Regions from separate parts of the Sporomusa rhizae genome, predicted to be linked through region 4. Evidence: riboswitches for the same ligand, from Rfam matches in the RefSeq annotation. Region 4 holds a riboswitch; each other region holds the start of a gene.
What was found. A riboswitch is a leader RNA that binds a small molecule or an ion and turns the genes downstream of it on or off. The one in region 4 is predicted to bind cobalamin.
Positions count from the first base shown of each region.

Region 1: linked by a shared signal. The riboswitch ahead of cobT (nicotinate-nucleotide--dimethylbenzimidazole phosphoribosyltransferase) and the one ahead of SRRS_RS05530 (LuxR C-terminal-related transcriptional regulator) in region 4 are both predicted to bind cobalamin.
Region 2: linked by a shared signal. The riboswitch ahead of SRRS_RS03135 (energy-coupling factor ABC transporter permease) and the one ahead of SRRS_RS05530 (LuxR C-terminal-related transcriptional regulator) in region 4 are both predicted to bind cobalamin.
Region 3: linked by a shared signal. The riboswitch ahead of SRRS_RS03880 (TonB-dependent receptor domain-containing protein) and the one ahead of SRRS_RS05530 (LuxR C-terminal-related transcriptional regulator) in region 4 are both predicted to bind cobalamin.

Region 1 is NZ_CP156925.1:4,698,723-4,704,788, reverse strand. Features, by position in the region: gene SRRS_RS22000 (Bug family tripartite tricarboxylate transporter substrate binding protein) at 1-533, shown strand, start outside; gene SRRS_RS21995 (ABC transporter substrate-binding protein) at 946-2,112, shown strand; cobalamin riboswitch at 2,231-2,420, shown strand; gene cobT (nicotinate-nucleotide--dimethylbenzimidazole phosphoribosyltransferase) at 2,591-3,631, shown strand; gene SRRS_RS21985 (nicotinate-nucleotide--dimethylbenzimidazole phosphoribosyltransferase) at 3,624-4,682, shown strand; gene SRRS_RS21980 (LTA synthase family protein) at 4,688-6,066, shown strand, end outside.
Region 2 is NZ_CP156925.1:687,756-693,821, reverse strand. Features, by position in the region: gene SRRS_RS03150 (energy-coupling factor ABC transporter ATP-binding protein) at 1-508, opposite strand, end outside; gene cbiQ (cobalt ECF transporter T component CbiQ) at 533-1,297, opposite strand; gene SRRS_RS03140 (energy-coupling factor ABC transporter substrate-binding protein) at 1,340-1,621, opposite strand; gene SRRS_RS03135 (energy-coupling factor ABC transporter permease) at 1,618-2,364, opposite strand; cobalamin riboswitch at 2,581-2,762, opposite strand; gene SRRS_RS03130 (LysR family transcriptional regulator) at 2,846-3,727, shown strand; cyclic di-GMP riboswitch class I at 4,052-4,136, shown strand; gene SRRS_RS03125 (methyl-accepting chemotaxis protein) at 4,241-6,066, shown strand, end outside.
Region 3 is NZ_CP156925.1:846,210-852,275, forward strand. Features, by position in the region: gene SRRS_RS03860 (helix-turn-helix domain-containing protein) at 1-40, opposite strand, end outside; gene SRRS_RS03865 (GNAT family N-acetyltransferase) at 639-1,094, opposite strand; gene SRRS_RS03870 (TraY domain-containing protein) at 1,266-1,448, opposite strand; gene SRRS_RS03875 (hypothetical protein) at 1,575-1,808, shown strand; cobalamin riboswitch at 2,203-2,387, shown strand; gene SRRS_RS03880 (TonB-dependent receptor domain-containing protein) at 2,565-6,066, shown strand, end outside.
Region 4 is NZ_CP156925.1:1,225,658-1,231,723, forward strand. Features, by position in the region: gene SRRS_RS05515 (TonB-dependent receptor plug domain-containing protein) at 1-1,585, shown strand, start outside; cobalamin riboswitch at 1,767-1,949, shown strand; gene SRRS_RS05520 (hypothetical protein) at 2,269-2,412, shown strand; gene SRRS_RS05525 (hypothetical protein) at 2,463-2,984, shown strand; cobalamin riboswitch at 3,342-3,523, shown strand; gene SRRS_RS05530 (LuxR C-terminal-related transcriptional regulator) at 3,792-4,307, shown strand; cobalamin riboswitch at 4,741-4,925, shown strand; gene SRRS_RS05535 (OmpH family outer membrane protein) at 5,251-5,688, shown strand; gene SRRS_RS05540 (autotransporter domain-containing protein) at 5,710-6,066, shown strand, end outside.

The DNA of each region.
Region 1 (6,066 bases), 2.4 Mb from region 4:
AATTTGGACATGCGGGATTAGGATCAACAAGTCATATTGCTGGTGAGATGCTTGGCAAAGAAGCAGGAATCAACGTTGTGCAGGTTCCTTTTAAGGGCGATATGGAGTCCCTTACTGCCTTATTAGGTGGTCATGTACAATTTATTTTTGGAAATCCGGCTGTTATAAAAGAACATGTAAAAAGCGGGAAAGTTAAAATATTGGGTGTTGCTGAGGAAACACGTTTGACTATCCCTGATTTCGAAAATATACCTACATTTAAGGAACAAGGAATAAATCTTGCGTTTAATTTTTGGATTGGAATAGTTGCCCCAAAAGAGCTTCCAGTTTCGGAAAAGGAAAGGTTGTTGGCGGGTCTTAAGGAAATGATTAACGACTCCGAGTTTAAGAAAAGTATGGCAGATATCGGAATGGAAATAAAATACTCAGGTTCAGAGGAATTTGGTGATCGATGGCTAAAAGATAACATAAAGCTAACGAAGATTATAAAAGAAACTGGAATAGCCGATATAATTAAAGCGCAAAAGAAATAATAAATGAGTTAAATTAAAGTGTGCTATCTTCTTTCGGGAAGAGGGCACACTTTAATATTTATAAGAAGAGTAAAAATAAAAGAAAAATATAAGCCAAAAGACATGAGTGACGGACAAAGAAACCGTATGTACATTCGATGAGTACAAATGAATAAAAATATAATAATAGTTAAACAAAAAGAGCTAAAAATACCTTGAAATAATAAAAAACATGTAATATAATTTAGAATTATAATGGATAGAGGTTGAAAAAATACTATAAAAGTATTTTAACAGTATACTTTTGCAGTATGTAAGCAAAGGCTCATTTTATATTTTTTGCCTGATATAAACTTATATTATAAAGTTTATTGTGCAATTTTATGCATTCAGGACAAGCAGCTGCAGCCAAAAAAGAGGAGGAATTTTAGCAATGAAGAAGACAGGGGTAAAAACGGCAGCCATGTTAATTATCATGTTGCTCATGGCAGGTATTGTAACTGGTTGCGGGGGAGCGAATTCCAATGAAGTCAAAATTGGAATTTTAAATGAGATGACTGGCGGCAATGCAACTATGGGGACTTCTTCAGCCAATGGTGCGAAGATGGCAATTAAAGAAGCCAACGCCAAGGGTGGGGTACTTGGCAAACAAATTAAAGCTGTTATTGCCGATAACAAAAGTGAACCCTCTGAAGCGGCCAATGCTATGACTAAATTGGCGACGCAGGACAAAGTTGTAGCCATCACCGGTATGTTTGCCAGCTCCAATGCTATCGCTGCCTCTAGTGTAGCTGAGTCCACCAAAGTACCGTTTTTAGCAGTGGGTGCAACTAATCCCAAAGTTACTGTTGATGAGAAAACCGGCAAGGTAAAAGACTATACGTTCCGTGTTTGCTTCATCGACCCGTTCCAAGGAACGGTAGGCGCTAACTTTGTTCTCAATACCCTAAACCTTAAAAAAGCTGCAATGTTGGTTGACAGCAGCAGCGACTACAGTAAAGGTTTGGCTGCATTCTTTAAAGATGCTTTTACCAAAGGCGGCGGCGCGGTTTTAGCCGAAGAGGCCTACTTGCAAAAAGACCAGGATTTTAAAACAATCCTGACCAAAGTTAAGGCACTAAATGTCGAAGTTCTTTATGTACCAGGTTATTACGAAGAAGTTGGCAAAATCGTAAAACAAGCGCGGGAGCTTGGTATTACCGTACCTATTGTTGGCGGCGACGGCTGGGATTCGCCAAAGCTTGTGGAAATAGGGACAGCAGCGGCACTCAACAATACTTATTTCACGAATCATTATTCGGTAGATGATACCAGTGCTACTTCTAGAGAATTTGTTGAAGCCTACAAAAAAGAATATGGACAGGCACCTGACGCTATGTCCGTACTTGGCTATGATGCGGCCAATGTGCTGATTGACGCTATCAAACGCGCCAACAGCCTGGACCCGACTAAAATTCGTGAGGCTCTTGCCGCTACCAAAGACTTTACTACCATCACTGGTTCGACGACTCTGAACGCAACTCATGACGCAGTGAAAAATGCTGTTATTATCGAAATGAAAGACGGCAAGCAAATGTTTAAGGCTACGGTTAAGCCATAGGTATCGTATATAAATTGAAGGGCAACCCTATTATTGCTGTAAGGCATAGATAGGGTTGCTTCTTTATTACTTTACCGTTGACGCTATTTCGCGGGTTTGTTATAATTAGGGCATTAAATGAATAGTATGCGGTTAAGGTGCCTTTAGCTAACGGCTAGGGAGAATAGGGAAGTCTGAGCATGATTTCATGCATAAGCGCGGGCCCGCCACTGTACCGGGGAGAGCTTACAGATGTCACTCGTCAAGGGGAAGGCGTAAGTATTGATGAACCGGGAGCCAGGAGACCTGCCTTACACCGTCTTTACCATCCTTCGTGGAAAAAGAAGGCTTTTTTGGAGATTTACCAAAAGAGTCTTTTGTTTTTGTACTGGCAAAAACAGGTAACTTTGTCTGGATAAAGGCAAACCGGCTGTTGTTTTGGGCGAAGGGTTGGCGAATGAAGTGTTTTCTTTACTTTGTAATTTTTATGGGGGTTGCTATGAGTTTACTCAATGATGCACTTTTACACATTACTTCTACCGACACCGGTATTATGCAGCAAGTAGAAGAATCCTTGCTGGCTGTAGCCGGGCAAAGCGGCAGTCTTGGCCATCTAGGGCAAATGGTTAAGCAGTACGCAGGTATTACTGGTGAGCAATGGCCGGCTTTGCCTAAGACTTGTATGGTGATTAGTTCGGCCGATCACGGAGTTGCCAGGCAGGGAATCAGCGCTTACCCTGTGGAAACTACTATGCATATGACCGCCAACTATCTGATATCAAAAGGTGCCAGCGCTAATGCTTTTGCGAATTTCTGCGGCGCCGATATGGTGGTTGTTGATATGGGTATTGCCGGCGATATGTCCCATGTGCCCGGATTGCGGCACCGGAAGATTGCCTACGGCACCAATGATTTTACCCGCGGCCCGGCCATGACGCGTGAACAGGCTGTGCAGGCAATAGAAGCCGGGATTGAAATTGTTAATGAAAAGGTACGGGAAGGTTATAGATGTTTTAGCCTAGGGGAAATGGGTATTGGCAATACTACCTCTAGCGCTGCTGTTGTGGGCGCGTTTACAGGGTTGTCGCCGGAACAGATTACCGGCAGGGGAACAGGCATTTCTGATAGCCGGATGCAGGTGAAGATTGAAATTGTACGCCAGGCACTCGCTCTAAACAAACCGAATGCCCAGGATGGGCTCGACGTGTTGGCTAAGGTGGGAGGCTTTGAAATTGGTGCGTTAGCCGGAGTCGTTTTGGGGTGTGCTGCTAACCGCTGCGCCGTAGTTATTGACGGTCTGAATACCACGGCGGCGGCGTTGATTGCTAATGCTATTAATCCGTTGTGTAAAGAGTATATATTTGCGTCCCATCTGTCAGGTGAGCCGGCTCATATCATTGCCCTTAGCCATTTACATTTGGAAGCCTGCCTGGATATGGGGGTACGGCTGGGCGAAGCTATTGGTGCGTCGGTTGCTATAGATATGTTACAGGCGGCGATAAAACTTCTGAATACTCTGGGAGGCCGGACTCATGCTTGAAGATATAATTACATCAATAAAACCTCTGGATACGACGGCAATGGAACGCTGCCAATTGCGGTTGGATAACCTGACCAAACCGCTTAACAGCCTGCATTATTTTGAACATATAGCCAGACAACTTGCGGGCATTACCGGTAATCCCCGTCCGAGCGGTCTGGAAAAAAGTATTATTATTATGGCGGCTGATAATGGCGTAGCTGCTGAATTTGCCTGGGACAACAGGCAGTTGACAACAGCACAGAAACTTCACCGATTTTCCCAGGGTAAGTCGATCATCAATGTACTTGCCGGGCATGCTCAGGCAAAGCCGCTGGTTATTGATATTGGCGTGGCCTCCGATTTACCGCCTTTCCCGGGAGTACGGCCGGAGAAAATAGCCTATGGCACTGAGAATATGGCGAATGGTTCGGCCATGACCCGGGAACAAACCATGCGGGCTATTGCTTTGGGAATCACCATTGCCAGAGAACAAATAGCGCAAGGCGTACAGATTATCGGTTTGGGCGAAATGGGGATGGCCGGAAATCTTCCTGGTCTGGCTATTGCCGCTTGCTATGGTGCACCGCTCGCGGCAGACTGGGAGGAAAAGACCTGCGCGATTGTTAGACAGGCACTGCAGGTGAATCATCCGGATAAGCAAAATCCGCTGGATATGCTGACAAAAGTAGGAAGCTTAGCCATTGCTGGGCTTGTTGGCGTGATACTCGGCGCCGCATCGGAGCGTGCAGCGGTGGTACTGGACGGAGTTGCCAGCGGTGCGGCCGCCTTGCTGGCAGTAAAAATAGCACCGCAAGCCAAAGAGTATCTGATTGGTTCGCATTTTGCCGCCGAACCGGGGCATGCCGCTATTCTTACGCTGCTGGACTTGCCTGCGTATTTAAAGTTAGCTATGAATGTCGGCGAGGGCACCGGGGCTGCTATGGGGATGTCGCTACTTAAGGCTTCGCTGCATGTTCTGAGTGATATGAAAACCTTTGGCGAGGCCGAGGTTGCTGTTGCACAGGACGGGCCGGGGGCGCTAAAACAAAACAAGTCAGTCAGAGGGTAGCCGCTATGAAGCAATCCTACAACGTTTATTTGCTGTGGCTTGGTACCTTACTGGCACTGCTGTTTAAATCGGCCCTGGTAATCGGGGTAGTTAATTATACGGAATTTCAAAAGGCTTATTTCGCAGATTTTTGTGCGGTTGTGCCTAGTTACGCGGTATATCTTGCTTTTATCATTATCGTTTTATCACCGGCCTTTTTACTTAAAGGCCGGAATAGAGCATGGTTCTTAATCGGAATCAATCTGATACTGTCCTTCATTTTTCTTTTTGATTTATGGAATTACCGGGCGTTCGCAACATTTCTCTCGCTGCATGCGATAAGTCAGGCCGCCAATCTTGAAAACTTAGGCAGCAGTATATGGTCAATGAGCAGAGGCGAAGATAGTAAGCTGTTCTGGGATATCCCGGTTTTAATGGCGGCAACAGTGTTTGTTTATCGACGCAGTCACCAAATAAACAGAAACAAATTGCTGTATGTTCTATTAACCGGGCTTGCTGCTGTTTATTTGGGCTATGCTCATTACATCTTTGATGTTTCGGAAGAGCGCGGTCAAAAGCAATGGCTATTCTCCATGTGTTGGGCACCCAGCCAGACAGTGACCGGGTTATCGCCCCTGGGCTACCATTTATTTGATGGGTACAACTATATTGCTGACTGTCGGCCCTTGGAGCTTACCACGCAGGAAAAAAATGATATTACGGCTTGGTACCGTGAGAAGAACGAAGTGTTGCCAGGCAATGAGTATAAAGGATTGTTTAAGGGACAGAACTTGATTTTTATTCAAGTAGAGTCGTTGGAGACTTTTTATTTGAAGCATACGTTAAATGGCCGGGAAATCACCCCTGTACTTAACCGTTTACTCGAGAATAGTCTATATTTCGCCAATTTTTATGAACAGGTTAGTAACGGGACTACCGCGGATGCTGAATTTATGGCCAATAATTCGATATACCCGCTGCGCCGGGGTACCGAGTATTTTCGTTATCCGAATAACACCTATAATTCGCTGCCGAAGCTGTTTCGCAAAGAGGGATACTCAACCTTGGCTGTGCACCCCGATAATAAAGCCTATTGGAACTGGCAGTATAACATGGAGTCGACAGGTTATGAATTATGTTTGGACGCGACTAACTTCCAATTAGATGAACAAATTGGACTGGGGTTAAGTGACGGTTCTTTTTTCCGTCAGACGGCACCGCTGATTGCTGAGCGCAAATGGCCATTCTTGGTATTTATGATTACTTTGACCAATCATAGTACCTATGAATTGCCGGATAAATACAAGGAATTAACGGTTGACGCGAAATTTTCCGGAACTATGCTGGGGAAGAGTTTTCATACAGTCCACTACACGGATACCCAGTTAGGCCAGTTTTTGGACCG
Region 2 (6,066 bases), 540 kb from region 4:
TTGGTTCATCCATGATAAGAACTTCCGGCTCCATAGCCAGTACGCCCGCCATTGCGACCCGTTTTTTTTGCCCATGGCTTAAAAAGTGTATAGGTTCGTTGCGGTATTCCAGCATTTTGACAGCATCCAGTGCGGCTTCCGCTCTCTTATGAGCAACCTTCGGCGTTAATTTCAAATTCATTGGGCCAAATAATACATCGTCCAATACACTTCCGGCAAACAGTTGCGCATCCGGATCCTGAAACACCAGCCCCACCCGCTGCCTTAGCATGGTAACAAAGGATCTGGAGTACTCATATGCTTGCCCCTCATATAAAAGACTTCCTGCCTGTGGCCGAAGGATAGCATTGAGATGCAAAAAGAGCGTAGACTTACCGGCTCCATTGGGTCCTACCAAAGCAATTCTGGCACCACGTGGAATACTCATTTGAACACAATCCAAGACTTTTTTAGCTAAATGATAGCTAAAAGAAAGATTACGTACTTCGATCAGTGAGGTTGTTGACATGCAAAAAGCTCCTTACAAGCATTTTCACCTAATGGCCGCAGTGCCTATTAAACCGGCAAGTAACCCCAAAATCACCAACAGCCGGTAGAAGTTCACTGGTTGACGAGCATACTGAAATATCAGTTGATTGCTGTAATTTCTGGCTAATAGCGCGATATATAGTTCATGTGATGTAACAAACGACTTACGGCCAACATTGGCAGCCAACAAACCCAGTGAGTAAAGAGACTGCGTCATTCCCGAATAGCCCAGCCGTGATTGCTGCGCCATATAAATCTGTGCCAGCGCTTCATGAAAGACAAAAATAAACCGGTAAGTAAGCAGAGCAATTTCCATCACTACGCGTAAAGGGGAAAAACGTGAAAAAATCGCGGTAATATACGCCACCGGAGTAGTTGTTGCCAACATAAATAAGCAAGACAGCGAAGCCATACTCCTGAGAAGTAAGCCTTGCACCCGAAAAACATCCTCAAGAGTAATTCCGATATATAGCGTCCCTATTGACAACAGAAACCACGCCGAAAACGGCTGGGTCGAAAAGCTGAGAAGCACAGAAACCAATCCTGCAACTAAAAAACCAAGAGGTATTAGCCAGAGCTGTAAAATATATCGCACAGGAATACGGGCATATAGCATCACCGCATGCATAAGCAAAATGATGCTTAAGAGGGTTACCGGCTGAGGAAAACACAACGCCACAGCTAAAGTACCTCCGCCTAATACCATTTTCTCCGTCACACTGACTTGGCGCAATGCATTATTATAGGCCAGATAATCCAAATAAAACATTTATCATTCTCCCGCCCCGGCTATTTTGTCACTTAGCCTTGCTCACTCTGTTCTAGAAGCATTCCGCCCTCGATAATACCCAAAAAAATAACCAAGAAACCCTGCTCCAAGCCCGGCTTGTACCGCAAACAAAAAGCTTTCCACCTCACCGGAGGGCGGCTCCCAAATAGTATTAAACCATGGTTCATAATCCGGGCTAACGCCTTTCACTATACCGACTAATTGTTCGTCGGCTCCGGAAAAAATCCCATCAGTATGAATAATGAGAGGTACTACCGCCAATGCAATAACAAAAAGCAGCAATATGACATTTTGTTTTTTCATATTTTTGGATCTCCCTCCTTATGAGGCCATAATGAAATTAATCCCTGTTTATCGTAACTTTGCAGCATATTGTAAACTATCACACTTAAAAATCCTTCGCTGACGGCTAAAGGAATTTGCGTGAGCGCAAATACCCCTAAAAATTTAAGATAGGAACCAATAAAACCGGTTGTTGTATCGGGGAATGCCATGGCTAACTGACCGGCGGTAACCATATAGGTAGTCCAATCGCCAACAGCTGCAGCCAAAAATACAGCAACTTTATCAGACAGCCCTACTTTTCGGCTGACTGTAAACAGAATCCACGCCGTAAAACTGCCGGCAATTCCCATTGAAAAAGTATTCGCTCCCCATGTGGTAATACCACCATGCGCTAATAACAGCGCTTGGAAAACCAATACAATTCCACTTAGAACTGTAGAAATAGAAGGCCCGAATAATATCGCACTTAACCCAACACCGGTAGGATGGGAGCACGAACCGGTAATTGAAGGAATTTTCAAAGCCGACAGAACAAAAATGAATGCACCAGCAAGCCCTAATAACATTTTACGCTCCGGGTAGTCTCTAATGGTTTTTGATATCTTGCTGCTTCCATACAAAATAAAAGGAAGCGTGACAATCAACCAGCCCAATGCGTATTCTTTAGGCAAAAATCCTTCCATAATATGCATGGCAAAGACGTGCGCCGGAGCCACAATGTTCATCAGTAGAAAACAAAATAACAGCTGAAAAATCTTCAAATTATTCACCTATCTTCGTTCAATTTCTTTAAGCATCTTTCTTCAAATACAAGAATTGCCCAGCATATAAAAAATAAATCTCCCGACCATACTGCGGGAGAACAGAGTTAAAAACAGCACTATTATATTGAAAAATCCCGACATAATAAACATCGGGATTTAAAACACAATACAGCCTGTCAGTGCCTTAATCTCCTCCCTATCGCTCGTAGGTCAAACAGTGATTGTTAGATAGGCAGTTCTCCTGGCTCTGAATCATCGCTTGCCCAAACCTTCCCAAGACTTTCATCCCAGTGGCATCTATGGGTTTGCTCCTCATTACAGTGGCGGGACCGCGCCGGTATTACACCGAACTTCCCTATTAAGCCTTCACAGGCACCTACCTCAGCATATAGAATTATAAGTATAAGGTAACCTGATTCACTCAGATTATGCGTACAAATTAAACAGGCAAAAAAAGAAAATATAAGGAGTCATCCATATGGAAATTCGCCAACTTAAATACTTTCTTGCCATTGCGGAAGCCAGACAGATTACCAAAGCAGCAAGCCAACTGCATATCACCCAGCCCCCTTTAAGTCAACAAATGCTTTTACTGGAAAAAGAACTTGGCGTACAGCTTTTGGAAAGAACAAAAAAACAAATTAAATTAACCGAAGCAGGTTGTATATTGCAAAACAGGGCCGAACAAATTATAGAACTCATTAACTCCACTATCAATGAAGTGCAGGAAGCGGCAAACGGTGTAAGCGGCAAGCTTAAAATCGGCACTATCACGTCCTCCGGCAGATCCCTCATACCTGAGTATATACAAAAATTTCACCAAACCTATCCCAAAGTCTCTTTTGATCTGCGTTTGGGAGACTCCCGGCGCATATTAGAACTACTGAATGCAGGCATTATAGAAATCGGATTAGTCCGTCTACCCGTTGATTCTTCACTCTATAACTACATAACCTTACCCAAAGAAAGCATGGTCATGGTTGCCCTGCCTGATACCATTACAACTAGAGATAAAGAGACATTCTCCTTTGATAAAATCAAAGACAAGCCTTTATTACTTCACCGCCGCTATGAATCTATAATTTCCGATTATTGCAGCCAAGCCGGTTTCAAACCAAATATTCTTTGTACCAGTGATGATACAACTTCCTTACTCATTTGGGCTAAGCTGGGCCTCGGAATTGCCATCGTACCGGAAACCGCCATTAATCTTCTGCAAGAATCTCCACTTTTAATACAAAAAATAACCAGTCCTGTTATCATAACCGTGGGCGCAATTATCTGGTTAAAAAAGCATTCCCTTTCAACAGCAGCAACGCATTTCATTGAAATGTTTAACAACGCAACCGGCGCTCTTTAGCTCTTAAAATCTTATAAATAAAACCTAAGGCCATATCTTATTGGCTCAGTCCACGCAAACATTGTTTCCACCTGCGTTTTTGACGCTGTACAGAGCCTGATCCGCACGTTTTACAAGTTCATCCCAATTTTTTGTATGGTAGTCGGCCATGGCTAATTCTCTATTGAACTGGTACCTTCAGGAAAAAAATAAAGCCTTTCTTTTCAGGCAGGATTTATTTTTTAACGACATATTTTTACATAAACTTAAATAATGCTCTTATTTTTTTACAGGACTTTGTCATTGTTTGGAGAAATTAGTATACAGATAGGGAAAATATGCCATGAAATTTGTCGGCAAACCATCTGAAAAGGTGGGACGCAAAGCCATGGGTCTACAGATAATGAATCTAGATCGCCAGGCTGCACCAGTGTATTTGGTGTGCCTGGCTTTTTTCTACGGGTGATATTGAAGCTGCCGTTGGTGCCCATAGGCTGGCAATCCATAAGGAAAATTGGAGGATTGAGATGTTTTATGCGACTTAACAATATTTTTACTACTTTACAGGGGAAAATGAGTCTTTTTTTGGTAATGCTGGCAATCGTTCCAGCTTTAATTATCGGCTATACGGCGAATCAACAAGCCAATTCCCTGTTGGACACAATGACGAAAAACACACACAGGGATCATGTTATCCGGGTAGCGGACCGACTGGAGCAGTATTTACATGACGGCCAGGCAAGTGTTGCCACGCTGGCGAAAACTCCATATGCCGCCGCTTTCGGTTCGGAGGATCAAACTGCTGTGATGCGTTCCTTTTATGAAGGCAATGGTATGTTTGAACTGATCTTTTGTGTGGATACCCAGGGAATGATAAAAAATACGTGGCCCAAAACCGATTTTGGCGGTAAAAAGGATTTTGCCGATCGCCAGTGGTTTAAGGATGTGGCGGCCGCGCAGAAGCCGGTTATTTCCGATACCTATGTTTCCGCCTTTACCCAGCAGGCCACGGCGCCGGTGATAGCGCCGCTTGTAAATAAGGAAGGACAGATTGTCGGCTATATCGGCGGCAATCTGAAACTCGACAATGTAACCGCCCTGGCACAAGGGCTTAATGCCGGTAATACCGGTAAAGGTGTTGTACTCGATAAGAAATCTTTTTATCTAACGGACAGCCGTGATGAAACCAAGTCAAAACAACATGAACTGTTTAGCGGGCAGAACGTTCTGGACATGACTAAATCCCCGGAAGCGCAAGCCAAATATCTGGGACGGCAATTGACGGCTTTTGCCCCTGTCGGTGAGACGGGTTGGGCCGTGTTGTCCTTTCAGGACATTGCAGAATCCATGTCCAGTGCGGATGATCTTCGCAACCTGATTATTGTGGTCCTTCTGCTGTCTTGCGTTATGCTTGCCGCTATCGGCTTTTTTGCCGTACGAAAAATCAGTCGTCCCATTACCGCTATATCCTCGGTTGCATCGCAAATTGCCAGCGGTCATATTGTTACTCCGGCAGTTACTTATACCGGTCAGGATGAAATCCGGCAGTTGGTGGACTCCTTCCGGGTAATGGCGGAAAATATCCGGCAGTTGATCCGGCAAACAGGCGATGCGGCGAATGCCACAGCAATGTCTGCGGATCAGTTGGCAGCAAGTTCGAAACAAAGCGCAGAAGCATCCGGCCAAATCGCCATGTCGGCTGGTGAGGTGGCAGCAGGGTCGGAAACGCAGCGTCAGGCGGTGGATGATACTACCTTGTTGGTCCAATCTATTTCTGACAAGCTGCAGCATATTGTGTCCGTTGTCGATGAGGTTGTGAACAATTCACAGGGAACCGCCAAAGCAGCGGGAGACGGCAACAACAAAATTGAATTAGCCGTCCGTCAAATGAATGCCATTGAAGATACAGTGTCCAATCTTGCCAAAGTTGTCGGGCAGATGGGAGAACAATCCGACAAAATAGGCCAAATTATCGATACCATTTCCGGTATTGCCAAACAAACCAATCTGCTCGCACTGAATGCCGCTATCGAATCGGCCAGGGCCGGTGAACACGGACGGGGATTTGCCGTCGTTGCCGAAGAAGTAAAGAAACTGGCTGAGCAATCGGAGGTGGCGGCCGCTCAAATCGCCGAACTTATTATGGCGATGCAATCCAGCAGCGGCAATGCGGTTGTTGCTATGTCGGAAGGCAGTAAACAGGTTCAGTCGGGGTCAGAGGCGGTCAGGGCCGCCGGAGTAGCCTTCGGCGAAATTGTCACATTGATTGAAACAACAAAATCAGGCATAGGCAGTGTTGCCGAGGATGTGCAGCAAATGGCCTCAGCCGGTACGCAAATTGCCGGGCAGATGAAGAATAT
Region 3 (6,066 bases), 380 kb from region 4:
GTAAATATTTAAGTCTTTCCGCTAATATTGGTAAAATCATACCATCATCCCTTAAAAATAAGTTGACTTTGTGCTAACTGCACATTATAATATGAGTATAAAAACGTGCCATTGGCACAAAAAATATAATTGTCATACAAGATGGCAAGTCTCAGACAAAATGGAAGAAGGTAAATCCAACAAACAAATAAATAAGCTTCCACACATGACGAGGAATGGAAGTAGTGCGGGATGTGCGCGATGAAAGGTAGCGCAGCGCGTCCAAACTTGGTTACAAATATACTATTTTATTATAAATCAGCGACGTTATAACTTCAATGGACTGCCTTATTTTGTGCTGCACTTTAGGAAATCTAGAGTGCCGAGTGAACGGTGCCATGAATAAAATGAAACAGGGGACAGTGAATCAGCTATGGCTCCAAATGTCGTAAAGAGGGGATAAGATGCGGGTCTTTTACAAGTATGCTCCATTACTATTTGCTCTATTTGGAATATTAGTCATTCCGGCGGTAGATGTTCCCTGTAATTAAAAACCAAGCAATCAATTGTATCGCGTTTGATCGCTTGGTTTTTGTACACTGGTTAGTTTCTATTAAATTTTTGAGGGTCTTACATACGGGGCTTTGAAGTACGGCTCATCATAAATTCTTTTGCATACAAACAGATCCTCGCAAATCTTTGTATTGGCCATAGTTTGCGATTATAAGATAACCCAGGCTATGATATAAGGCTATAGCTTCGACAAGAGGTGCACCTGTTTCTAATAGTAGAGTGCTAAAACCTTTTTCTCTCGCTCGTTTTTCTAATAGAATCATTAACGTTTTGGAAATGCCTTTCCTGCGGTATTCTTTTTTTACAAAAACCCGTTTTACTTCAGCGGTTTTTTCGTCATAGCGTTTAAAGCTGGCGCAGCCAATGGGCTCGTTATCATCATCATGAGCTAAGATTACATCGTGAATATTATCAAGTGCGTTATAGGAAATATACTGCTTTCGGTTTTCTTCGCCGCCGGCAATTTCATTGAGATATTCATCAAGTAATTTGCAGAGGTTAATGAAATCTTGGTTGCGGCCATCTGTATATATAAATTTCACAGCCATCATCCTCACACATAGATATTCACACTAAGCGCAGCTTTGCCTACCTTACCGGTTGAGCTTATTTATTTGTTTCTGCGTTATCCTTTCTACCTACCAGGTAATCCAGAGAAACAGGAAAGAGGCTAACTGACGACTTCTATTTGATCCGGCGCTTTTAAGTCTACTTTATTTTGTGTTTAAATCAATCTTAATCTCGCCGTTTTTTGCCTCGTATGTGGCTATATGAGCTTTTATAATCATTTCTAGCTCTTTATTGACTGTTCTGAAATTATTGTCAGCAATATAGCGAAACTTTTCGAGTGTTTGTTGGTCGATACGAAGTGTGAACTTAGACGTATTAGGTGACACGATAATCTCCTCCAATAGAGCCTGATTACAATAACTGTATATTAAAAGAGTTAAATATGGCGTATTGACGGCAAAATGACGGCGTGATATGATTAAAATGTACTATGGAAAGGAGGGAAGCCAGTATTGCTACTACATGGACAAGGGTCAAGAAAATTGAATCATTGCGTCGGCGGATTTTCCCTGGTAAGAGGGCAAACATCGGCAGAGTACCGGAAACGGGAAAGCGAGATATATGATAGAATTCGCAAGGCATCTGATGAATTTTCCCGACTGAGCAAAGGTGCAGATACCACCGAAGCTCTCCGGCGGCTGGAGGCAGCGCTGGCAGAGTTTGAGTCATTTAGATACGAACTTTGAGCAGACACGAAACTACATAATAAGGTTCATGAAAATTGAACTTACGGAAAGGAGTAACTAAAAGAGCAAACTAAACCACGGCAGGCTTACCTTGTTAAGCCGACAAACAAGGGCAAAGTCTGCTTTAAAATGTGTCTAATAGACACTTGTTGCCTACTGTCACAACGCGACACTCTGTGATGGAGACAACCGAATGGAAAACAAGGGTATGTTCCACATACGATTGTTTCCAGTACAGTGCAGCAAACACCCGGCTTCAATTTGGGGAAAAGGCAGCCCAACATTGTCCGCGTTGAAGTTTATGGAAAGAGTCCGCAGAAAAATTATATCCATTTGAAGGGATAAACAGTCATAATCCAGAATTATCCATCATAAGATGAAACCGAAAGAACAACAGCATATTTCGGGGATAGGTGCCCGCAAGGGCTTAATAGGGAAGTCCGGTGAAATACCGGCACGGTCCCGCCACTGTAACGGGGAGTAGTCTCGCATTTTTGCCACTGAAGCATCAGGCTTTGGGAAGGCGCGGGACAGCGATGAACCGGAGTCAGGAGAACTGCCTGTTCGACAATCACCATTTTACCTGCGAGCGACAGGGAGGAGATTATGTACAATTACCGAAAAATTTCCGGGTAATTGGATATAAAAAACTTCCGTTGAGGGAGTTTTTTTTATTGCAAAACTAAGCCAAGCCCTAATTGGGGTATAGGCAAAAGAGTAACGAAGAAAAAACAGGATAAAAAGGAATGATTACCTTTGAACCATATCTACAAAGTCATTTGGAACCGGGCCCGCGCCTGTTGGCAGGTGGTGTCCGAGCTGGCGAAAAACACCGGCCGGATGAAATCGATCCGTCGCAGCAGCGGTGGGCGCGGCGCTAAATGTGTGGTGCTCCGCCTGGTCTTGTTGCTGGTGTTGGGCTTAACCGCGTTTATCAATACGGCGGCTGCGTTTACCACTCCGGCAGATGGTACCTGGACATCAAAAGGGGAGATCGATGGCTATGATACCTACGAATCGACAGCCACCAAGGGTGGTGCCGGAACTGTGCCAACAAACCCAAAAAAATACAATGCGCCAATTATATTGCTGGCCGGAGAAAGATGGCGTCCGATGGATTTGCCGGCGGTAACAAGGGCCGCTTATATAACTGCTGCCGAGCTTACCTTGTCTGCCGGCAGTATGCTGGATCTGGCCTGGAAGGGCAACAGTGTGGGCTATCAGGAGCCTTCTCCTAGTAAAGAGCCTAGTATAAAACCGATCGCCCTGACGGTGGAAAAACTGAACCTAACCGGTAACGTTGTGCTTCGCATCAATACCCATGTAAAAACTCCGAGCATAGGAACAGCAGCGGTAGGCGGCTTTACCGTTAAACAACTGACCGGCAGCGGCACGATCTACGTGCAGTCTGCCTATGATCCCAGCTATAAGAGCCTAGTACGCGGCGCGGGTGGGGTATTCCTGCGGCCCATAGATAAGATTATTGATCCAATGAAGTACAATTATGTTGTGGTTGATCTCAGTGCCGCCGGCAGCGCTGCTTACCAGCAGGTTAATGTACTGGGGCAAGTCTCCCTTGTGGACGGTCCGCTGCGGATTTACGAACTAATACCGATCATCGACTGGAACAACCTACAGGCAGGGAAAGCAATCCTGCTGGGGGTGAAGTCTCACAATACCGGTGTCATTTCCGAATCCGGCAAAATGGCCAGCGATGCCCAACTGGCTTTCCGCAATGTCTGGCGCATTGAAGAGGACAATCTCTTTAACCGTATGAATGAGCTGCATGCCCGGCATTTTGCGAAAAAAGATTCGGCGTTCCCTGCCGGGGCGGCGGACAGGCCGGTAAGTGAAGAGGTCTGGGCGCATAGCTTCCGGGGCAAGCTGAACAGCCACGGCGCGTACGGGCGCAGCTTCAACCAAAGCTATGACGGGCTGCAGGTCGGGTTTGACAAGACCCGGGAGGGTGATTTCTTTAACGGGACGTTGTACTACGGCCTGATGCTGGGCCGGATCAGTGCCGATGCCGGCTATGCCACCGGCCAGGGGGACCTGACCGGCACGAGCATGGGAGCCTACGCCTCCTGGACCGGCAACAACGGCCACTATTTGGATTTGGCGGCCCGGATGACGAAAATTAAAAACGACTACCAGTTTTATGACAGCGACAGCAGCAATACAGCCCAGTATGACAGCTGGGCCAGCGGGATCAGTGCGCAGTACGGTTATCGCCGGGACTTGTCTGACGGCTGGTATTATGAACCCCAGGCCGGTTTATCGGTCGGCACCATCGACCGGGTAAGCTACACCCTGCCCAACCAGCTAACGGTTGCGCAAACCGCTGACCGGCCGGTGGTCGGCCGGCTGGGCGTGACCGTGGGCAGGGAGTTCGGCGATGAGCAGCACCGCGGTCACGCATACGCTGCCGTCACGGCCCTGCATGATTTCGGCAGCAGTAAGTTGGAAGCCCGTTTCTCCGGTGACCGTGCGGCCTTACTGACCGGGGCGGGGCAGGACACCTGGGTGGAGTTTAATCTAGGCGCCAGGTTGCAAACGGCCCGCGACAGTTCGGCGTTTTTGGAATTTAGCAAGTCCACCGGCGGCGATGTCCGCAAAGACTGGCAGATCAATGGCGGCCTGGCTTGGAAATGGGGCTTGCCGGCTAAGGCCGGCAAGGCAGACGCCGATCGCCGGTTACAGGAGCCGGCGGCAGCAGTTACAGCAGCTGTGGCCGGAGACGGACACAGCCAACCGGCTCCGGCTAGGGTGTCAGCCGCCGCCCCTACGCCGCAAGCGCTTGACAGTCAGGCCGCAGTGAAAGACGAACCGGTATCACCACAAACGGAGGCGCCACTTAAGCAGGATCCGCTTTCAGCCGGCCAGGCAACAACGGCAATGGCGGATGGCACACGGCTGCAGCGCACGGACGCGCCTAAGGGCAAAAGCATACCGGGCAATAAAGAGCAGCCGGACCGCCAGACTGCTGCGGCAACCCTGACCGAACCGGCGGACTACACCTTCGAAACGGTAACCGTCGAGGCCCCGCGCCCCAAATGGGAGCGGGACCTTTCGCCCGGCACCGTGTCGGTCATCCGGCCGGAGGATTTCCAGGGGGAGCAGAAGACGCTGCCTGATTACCTGGAAACCGTGCCCGGTGTCCACATCCAAAAAGTCCGGGGATCGAGAAACTACAGCGTAGCCCGCGTCCGGGGCAGTACGGCCGCTCAGGTCGGCATTTATCTGGACGGCGTGGAGTTGAACCTTACCTCGGAAACCGGTGTGGACCTGTCGGCCATCCCGATGGACAATGTCGCCCGCATCGAGGTCTACCGCGGCTATGTTCCGGCCCGCTTTGCCGGCGCGCCGATGGGTGGCGTCATTAACATTGTCACCAAGAAGCCCGGCAAGAGCGGCGGCTCGGTGTCAGCCGGCCTGAGCTCCTTCGGCGGCTACAAGGGCAACCTGGAGGTGACGGCCCCGCTCGGTCAGGGCAGCCTGCTGCTGGCGGTCAACCGCGACCAGAGCGACGGCGATTTCCCCTATACCAACCACTATCACCCTAGGGATAAGTACGGGAATTTAGGGCCGTTGACAGCCGACCGGCGGCACCGGCGGAATAATGATTATCACCTGACCGACGGGCTGCTCAAGTGGCAGGACGGGAACTGGCAGGTCAAGCTGGCAGTGAAAGACCAGTTCCGGCATTTTGCCGAGAGTGTCGGTGATGAAGACTGTGATCTTGCGGAGGAATACCGGAAATACCCTCTCATCGGGCGGTTGCACCCTCCTTATCAGGAGATCAGGCAGACCGACTTGTCGGTGGGCCGGCGGCAGCAGGCCGGCAATTTGGATTGGGGCTGGCAGATCGACTGGCGGGACTCGGACAAACACTGGCGCAGCGGCCACCAGACGGTTGCCCACACGGCTTATTATCCCGGCTTGGCCTGGAGCAACCTTCGCAGCAAACGGTTCGGCGGGTCTCTGGACGCCGCCTGGAAGCTGGGCGGCAGCCACCTCGTAGAGCTGTATGCCGGTTATTCCCGCGAACGGATGGATACCGAGCTGTCCGACCTGGATAAGTACCTTAAAAACGGGGACGACGATAGCACCGGCAGTGGCCGGGACAGCTCCATCGGTGCCGGCAAATGGCTGAAATATTATCAGATTGAGCGCTGGCACCTCCAACTGCAGGATACCATGCAGCTCAACCGCTCCGGCACCTTCCAACTGACACCGGTGTTTAAGATGGATAAGCTGG
Region 4 (6,066 bases):
CTCCCCCATTAATTTGTTGAATTATAACGGTTCCAATGGTATTCCCCTGGAAGCAGTGGAAAAGGTTGAGATCATTAAAGGTGCGGGTTCTACACTGTACGGCGCGGAAGCATTAGCCGGAGTTGTCAATATTATCACTAAAAAGCCGGGCAATAGCGGGCAAACCACAGTGGGTATCTCTGGCGGCAATTACAATCGAAACTGGTCGGTAAGCTCGGAATTTGGCAAAAGCGCAATCTATTTAAAGCGGGAATATATTGGTGATGTTGACAGAACTTCAAGATATAATATTACTACTAATGATAAAAAGGATAAGACCAAGGATAATAAGGCAGTTCAGCCCTATGGTTTAGATAAAGGTACTAAGGACAGTTTTTATTTTACAACCCAGTTAAGTGATGAGCTCAACTTTAACTGGTCATATACTGATTTGCAATCCAACCGGCCACGGTATAATGCAGACGGTTCCAACTACATACGCTATAAATATGATGATGTACGTAATAACTTCAATCTTAGCTATGATGATAAAAACAATAATTTTAAGTCGGTTCTGTCGTTTAATAAACGGCATGCTTTTGCTGATAAATATACCTACAAAGATAAAAGTTGGGGCATCAGCGAACGGTATGATATGTATGGTATAAACTGGGACAACCAAAAGACCTGGCAGTTGCGGGATGATCGTGATACATTGATTGCCGGAGTTACCCTGGCCCAGGAGCATTATAATGGTCTTCTCAATAGTACCGCAGTTAATTATAATAATGCGCTGCGCAACAGTTTTGCTGTCTATGGGGCTTATACCTATAGCGTTACCCCTAAATTCAGTACAACCTTAGGTCTGCGGGAAAATGTTATTGACGACTATGCCACCAGAAAAAATGTCTTTCTACCGCAAATCCAGACATTGTACAAGATAAATGAGCATACTTCCTGGTATACTAATATTGGCAAGGCCTTTGAGATGCCGGCGCTGAACCAGTATTTTACAAAACAAAATACCGATTTCAATAAAATAAAGCCTCAGCAAGGTTGGACTTATGAGACAGGCATAAAAGTCATTGATAATAACCAATCGTTTAAAGCCGCTGTGTATCATATGAATATCAAGGACCAGTTTATCTGGAGAAAGAATCCCGATAATACCGATTATATGGATAATGCCGACTTCAAGAATACCGGTGTGGAACTGGAATATGAAAAAATTCTTAATGCCAACTGGAAGTACAACCTGGGATTTAGTTACTCCAACCCCAAAAACACTGAAAACGGCCCTTGGGAGCAGTGTAACAGCAGAATACAGACAACCGCCGGGATAACTTACAATCAGGCCAAATGGCTGACAAATCTTAATTTCTTGTTTTTAGGCGACCGGGAAGAAAGTTATTACAGAATTAATGGCCAAATCAGTGATGTTCCGGATCGTGTACAATTAAATGCCACGATTCGATATCAGCCGGAACGTAATCAGTCAGTCGTTTTGAATTTGTACAATATCCTTGATCGCGATAATTCTGTAAACAAATATGAAAATCTGGATCTGCCCTTTAACTGGGTATTGAGCTATAACTATACTTTCTAAAAAACAATATATTGCTGAGTAAGTGCCTTATGGGCTTACTAGGGGAGACCGGTGCAAAACCGGCGCGGTCTCCCTAATGTAAGCTCCAAGCCGTTATTACATTGACCTTTTTATCACTATAGTATTAAACGTGATTGACAGGACTTACCAAAAAGTTATATCATTAATGATGATATGACAACTAAAAACTGCTGAGTCAGGTGCCCTACGGGGCTTAATAGGGAAGTCCGGTTGAATTCCGGCGCGGTCCCGCCACTGTAACGGGGAGTAAGCTTAAGATATGCCACTGGAACAACTGTTTTGGGAAGGTTTAAGCAAGCTATGATCCGGAGCCAGGAGAACTGCCTGTCTGACAATCACCGTTTTTACTCACGAGCGATGAGGAGGGGATTATAGATGTGTGTAAATGTAATTGGGCAGTGCTGTAAACTTATTGCTGAAACTAAAAAAGCTATTGTAGTAGTGGACAATGCGGCCAGGAAGGCAGTAATAAAAAGCACCATCTTGTCAACATAGTATAAAAACCATGAAGGTAAGAGCCTGAAAAGGCTCTATATTTTCATGGTTTTTTTACCGTCCTAATAGAAAGTATAACTTTCGCTTGGAGTGCAACATCGACTTCCGCTGTCGCCAAAGGCTCGGCACAAGCCGTACCAGTAAGTCAAATGGGAGGAAAAATTGTTATGAGATTGGCAGTTGGCAGGCAAATTTTAGGCGCATGTTTGGTCATAGTAATCCTATTTGTATTGATGAGTGGCTATATTTTTACAAAGTCACAAGCGGTAGCCGAAGATTTTAATGATCTTGTCGGGGCGGGTCGGGCATAGCACTGGGTTTATGTATCTCAAAATTGCGGGTATGAAAGGAGCTCCTTACAATGAAAAAAAGAGTAATGCTATTAGTTTTATGTTGTTGCCTGCTTTCGGCCATTTCCGTACAGGCAGAAACACCATCAGCCAAATCTCCCATGGATTGGGAGATCAGCGTCCAGCCCAAACCGGACGAACAGGAGGCAGAGCGGAACCGGTGGTCGGGTGTATTTGCCAATGACATTGGTATTTATGCTTTTGATCAGAAATCGTTGCACCTGGATGAAGCGGATAAAAACATAGTTCATGTTCTGACTAAAACCATATTTACCGATCCTAAGATTATTGGTAGTTTGAATGAAAAGTATAAAGAAAAGCTGGCCGCCGAGGACGAAGTCTCCTATAGCGAGATGCAGATGGTCTTTCAGATCAAACAGAAAACTTATGCAGTCATCGGGACAAAGGTATTCAGCAGAGAGGGAAAACTATTGGAAGATCGCCAGCAAACGGGAAAATTTGCTCCCGTTCCGGTAAAGACCTTTGCCGAATCCATGTATATTATCGCCAAAAATTATCATTTAAATAATTAATGGCAAAGCTGTTCTTCCAAAAAATTGAAAAACAATCACCATTGACCTGCGAGCGATGGGGAGGGGATTTGGATACAGTTTCTGTATCTGACAAGAAGCCCCCCGCTATAGGATGTATATAGCGTGAGGCTTCTTGTTATTTTCTAAAAAACAAGTATAGTGCTAAGGATAGGTACTTTTGGGGTAGAAAAAAAAGTCTGATTAAATAAAAAAAGTTTAACAAAATACCTCATTTGAGGGATTTACGCTTGTGCCGGTATAGACTAATCTTAAATAGAGAATATGGAACTCTATGATTCACTCAAAAAAAGAATACTGTTGGGATAGGTGCCTGTCGAGAGATGCTGAACATGTCTGTATGCAACTGATTATGTTAGTGCATCGGGAGGGCTTAATAGGGAAGCCGGTGAAACGCCGGCGCGGTCCCGCCACTGTAACGGGGAGCGAATTCGCATAATGTCACTGAGGCGTAGCTTTGGGAAGACGTGGAGAAGCAAAGAACCGGAGCCAGGAGAACTGCCTGTCTAACAATCGCCGATGTACCTACGAACGATGGGGAGGAGATTATGAAAACTGTAAGTGATTTTTTTCTATTGACAGTTTAATGTATGTGCTCCTAGTGAAGTCGGGAGCTTTTTTCATTTCGGCGAAAAGATTTGTATGGGTTTTAGGTATTCTAAACCAGCTGCTGTTTCTATAAATAAAAGAATTGTCCGCATAACATTTTTTATTTCAAGACTGATCGGTAGTAAAACTAACGATAAAGACTGAGGGTAAGCGATGTACGGATCAAAATATTGGGAGGTTTTGTTTCATCAAGCTAATCAAGGTATTTGCATTCTCAACTATAAGAGTGAAATTATTTATGCAAATGCGAAAGCAAAACGGGTATTTGGAAAAGCTGCTCCTGGATTGTATCAACAACTGCGAGGGGTTTGCCGGCAGTTTATGGTTATGGTTAAAGAAAAAGAAACGCTTTTGTCTAATTACAGCGGTATGCTAAATCAGCAGCTGGATATCATTACTTTTAACTGTTTTTCGTTTTATTCAGAAGAGCAGACATTTGTTATGGTAGTGTTTGACTATCGAGCTGGTGATGAAATTAATTCTGCTAATGGGATAACATTTACCTCAAGAGAGAAAGATATTCTTCATGCAATTGCTGCCGGAAAAACGAACAAAGAAATCAGTGAGACGCTGAGTATTGGCTTTGAAACCGTGAAATCGCATGTAAGAAACCTGCTGGCCAAAACGGGGACAACTTCTCGTACTGAACTAATCGGTAAATGTTGCCATTCGGGCAATGATGCGTGGTATGCTTAATTATGAAGTTTATAAGAAATAGGTACTAAAGATGTTTTGGAGAATATTACCGATCCAGTCTTGATGTTCGAATTTTGTATGTAATTCTTTATTAGCCGCCATATAGTTTTGGTTATGTAAGTATATCTTCGACTTGCTGCCAGGTATAAAACAAAGGGAAAATAGCTTGTTTACATTTTGAGACAAAGACTCCTGATAAAAGACAGGATTCTTTTTTTTTGCCAGGATATGCTACCAGCTTGCATTTTGTTCTTAAAAGTGTAGAAAAACCTTAAAAGCTACCTCGTTTGAGGTATTTACGGATATTCTCATCTTCGCTACTATGGAAACATAATCCAGAACGCGAAAATATTGTGAAATAGTTAAAATTCCGGGAAGAGAATGATTTTTTTACTTAATGATTTAGTCAATGGAACATTAGCCGGAGTACTAAAAATCGATATAGGGTGCAGGTGCCCTTTGGGGCTTAATAGGGAAGCCGGTGTAATGCCGGCACGGTCCCGCCACTGTGATGGGGGAGCTGCTTCAAGATATGCCACTGGAACGGTAGTGTTCCGGGAAGGTTTGAAGACGCGATGATCCTAAGTCAGGAGAACTGCCTGTACGACAATCGCCATTGTACCTGCGAGTGACAGGGAGGGGATTACGGTAAGTGACCGGAAAATGCTATTGGCCGCTAGCGTAAAACATCTCCTGACAAGGGGGTTTTTTTATTGCCTATATTGCTGCAAAACGGGCAGGCAGGCAACAAGGATGAACGGATGCGGCACGCAAGATTAAAATTTGATATATGCTCCAATGCAATCATAGGCGGTGGAGTAATTTTATTTTAAAAACATGGGGGTGAGAGAAATTCGTAAGTGCATAAAATCGCAATGTACGCAATAACCGGAATCATTCTGATTGTTTCTTCTCAAACCTGTATTTGAAGGAGTTGATACTGATGAAAAAAAGCATGCTGAGTTTTTTGTTTTACGTAGTGTGCGTGTTTGGGCTGCTAGGGGTGGGCACAGTGCCTGCGGAGGCGAAGGATTCTTATGAGCCGGCTTATGTGAATCTGCTGGCGGTTTATGCTGCTCATCCTGATGTAAACGAAGCAGGAAAAATCATTCTGGAAGAACAGAAAAAAGCACAGCAGGAATATGATGTAAAGGCTCCCAGCTTGGACGCTAAGGGCAAAGCCGACTTGGAAAAAGAATTAAACCAGCGTTTGGCAAGAAAAGAAACGGAAATCATGCAGCCGATTCGTGAGAGTGTAGTACAGGCCATTGCCAAAGTTGCAAAGGACAAAGGTATTGGTTATGTCGTCAAAGCCGAAGAGATGCTGTATGGCGGCACAGACCTGACAAAAGACGTGATTACAAGTTTAAAACAAAAATAATCCGGAGAGGGCATAGTGGTGATGAAAAAACAGGGGAAAATTTCCGCAAGAAGGAAACGGTTGCTTCAACAGACGATTGCACTGGCTTTTGCGGGTTGTCTGCTGAATCCGCCGGGAGTTTTGGCCGCCGATTACACGACTCCGATTACCGGCGACAGTAGTAAAGATACCGCTTATGCGGCAGCGACAAAGGATTATTCGACGTACAATTTTGATAGCGATACATCGATTACGGTTGATAAGAACAATGACAAAGTGGATGTTTATGTTTTTATAGAAAACGAGGCGAAAGGCGTTGCCGCCCTTTTTGCTGATAATAAGATGCTGACCATTAATGCGCCGGGGAAAATACTGACACTCAAAGCGACGGATTACAGC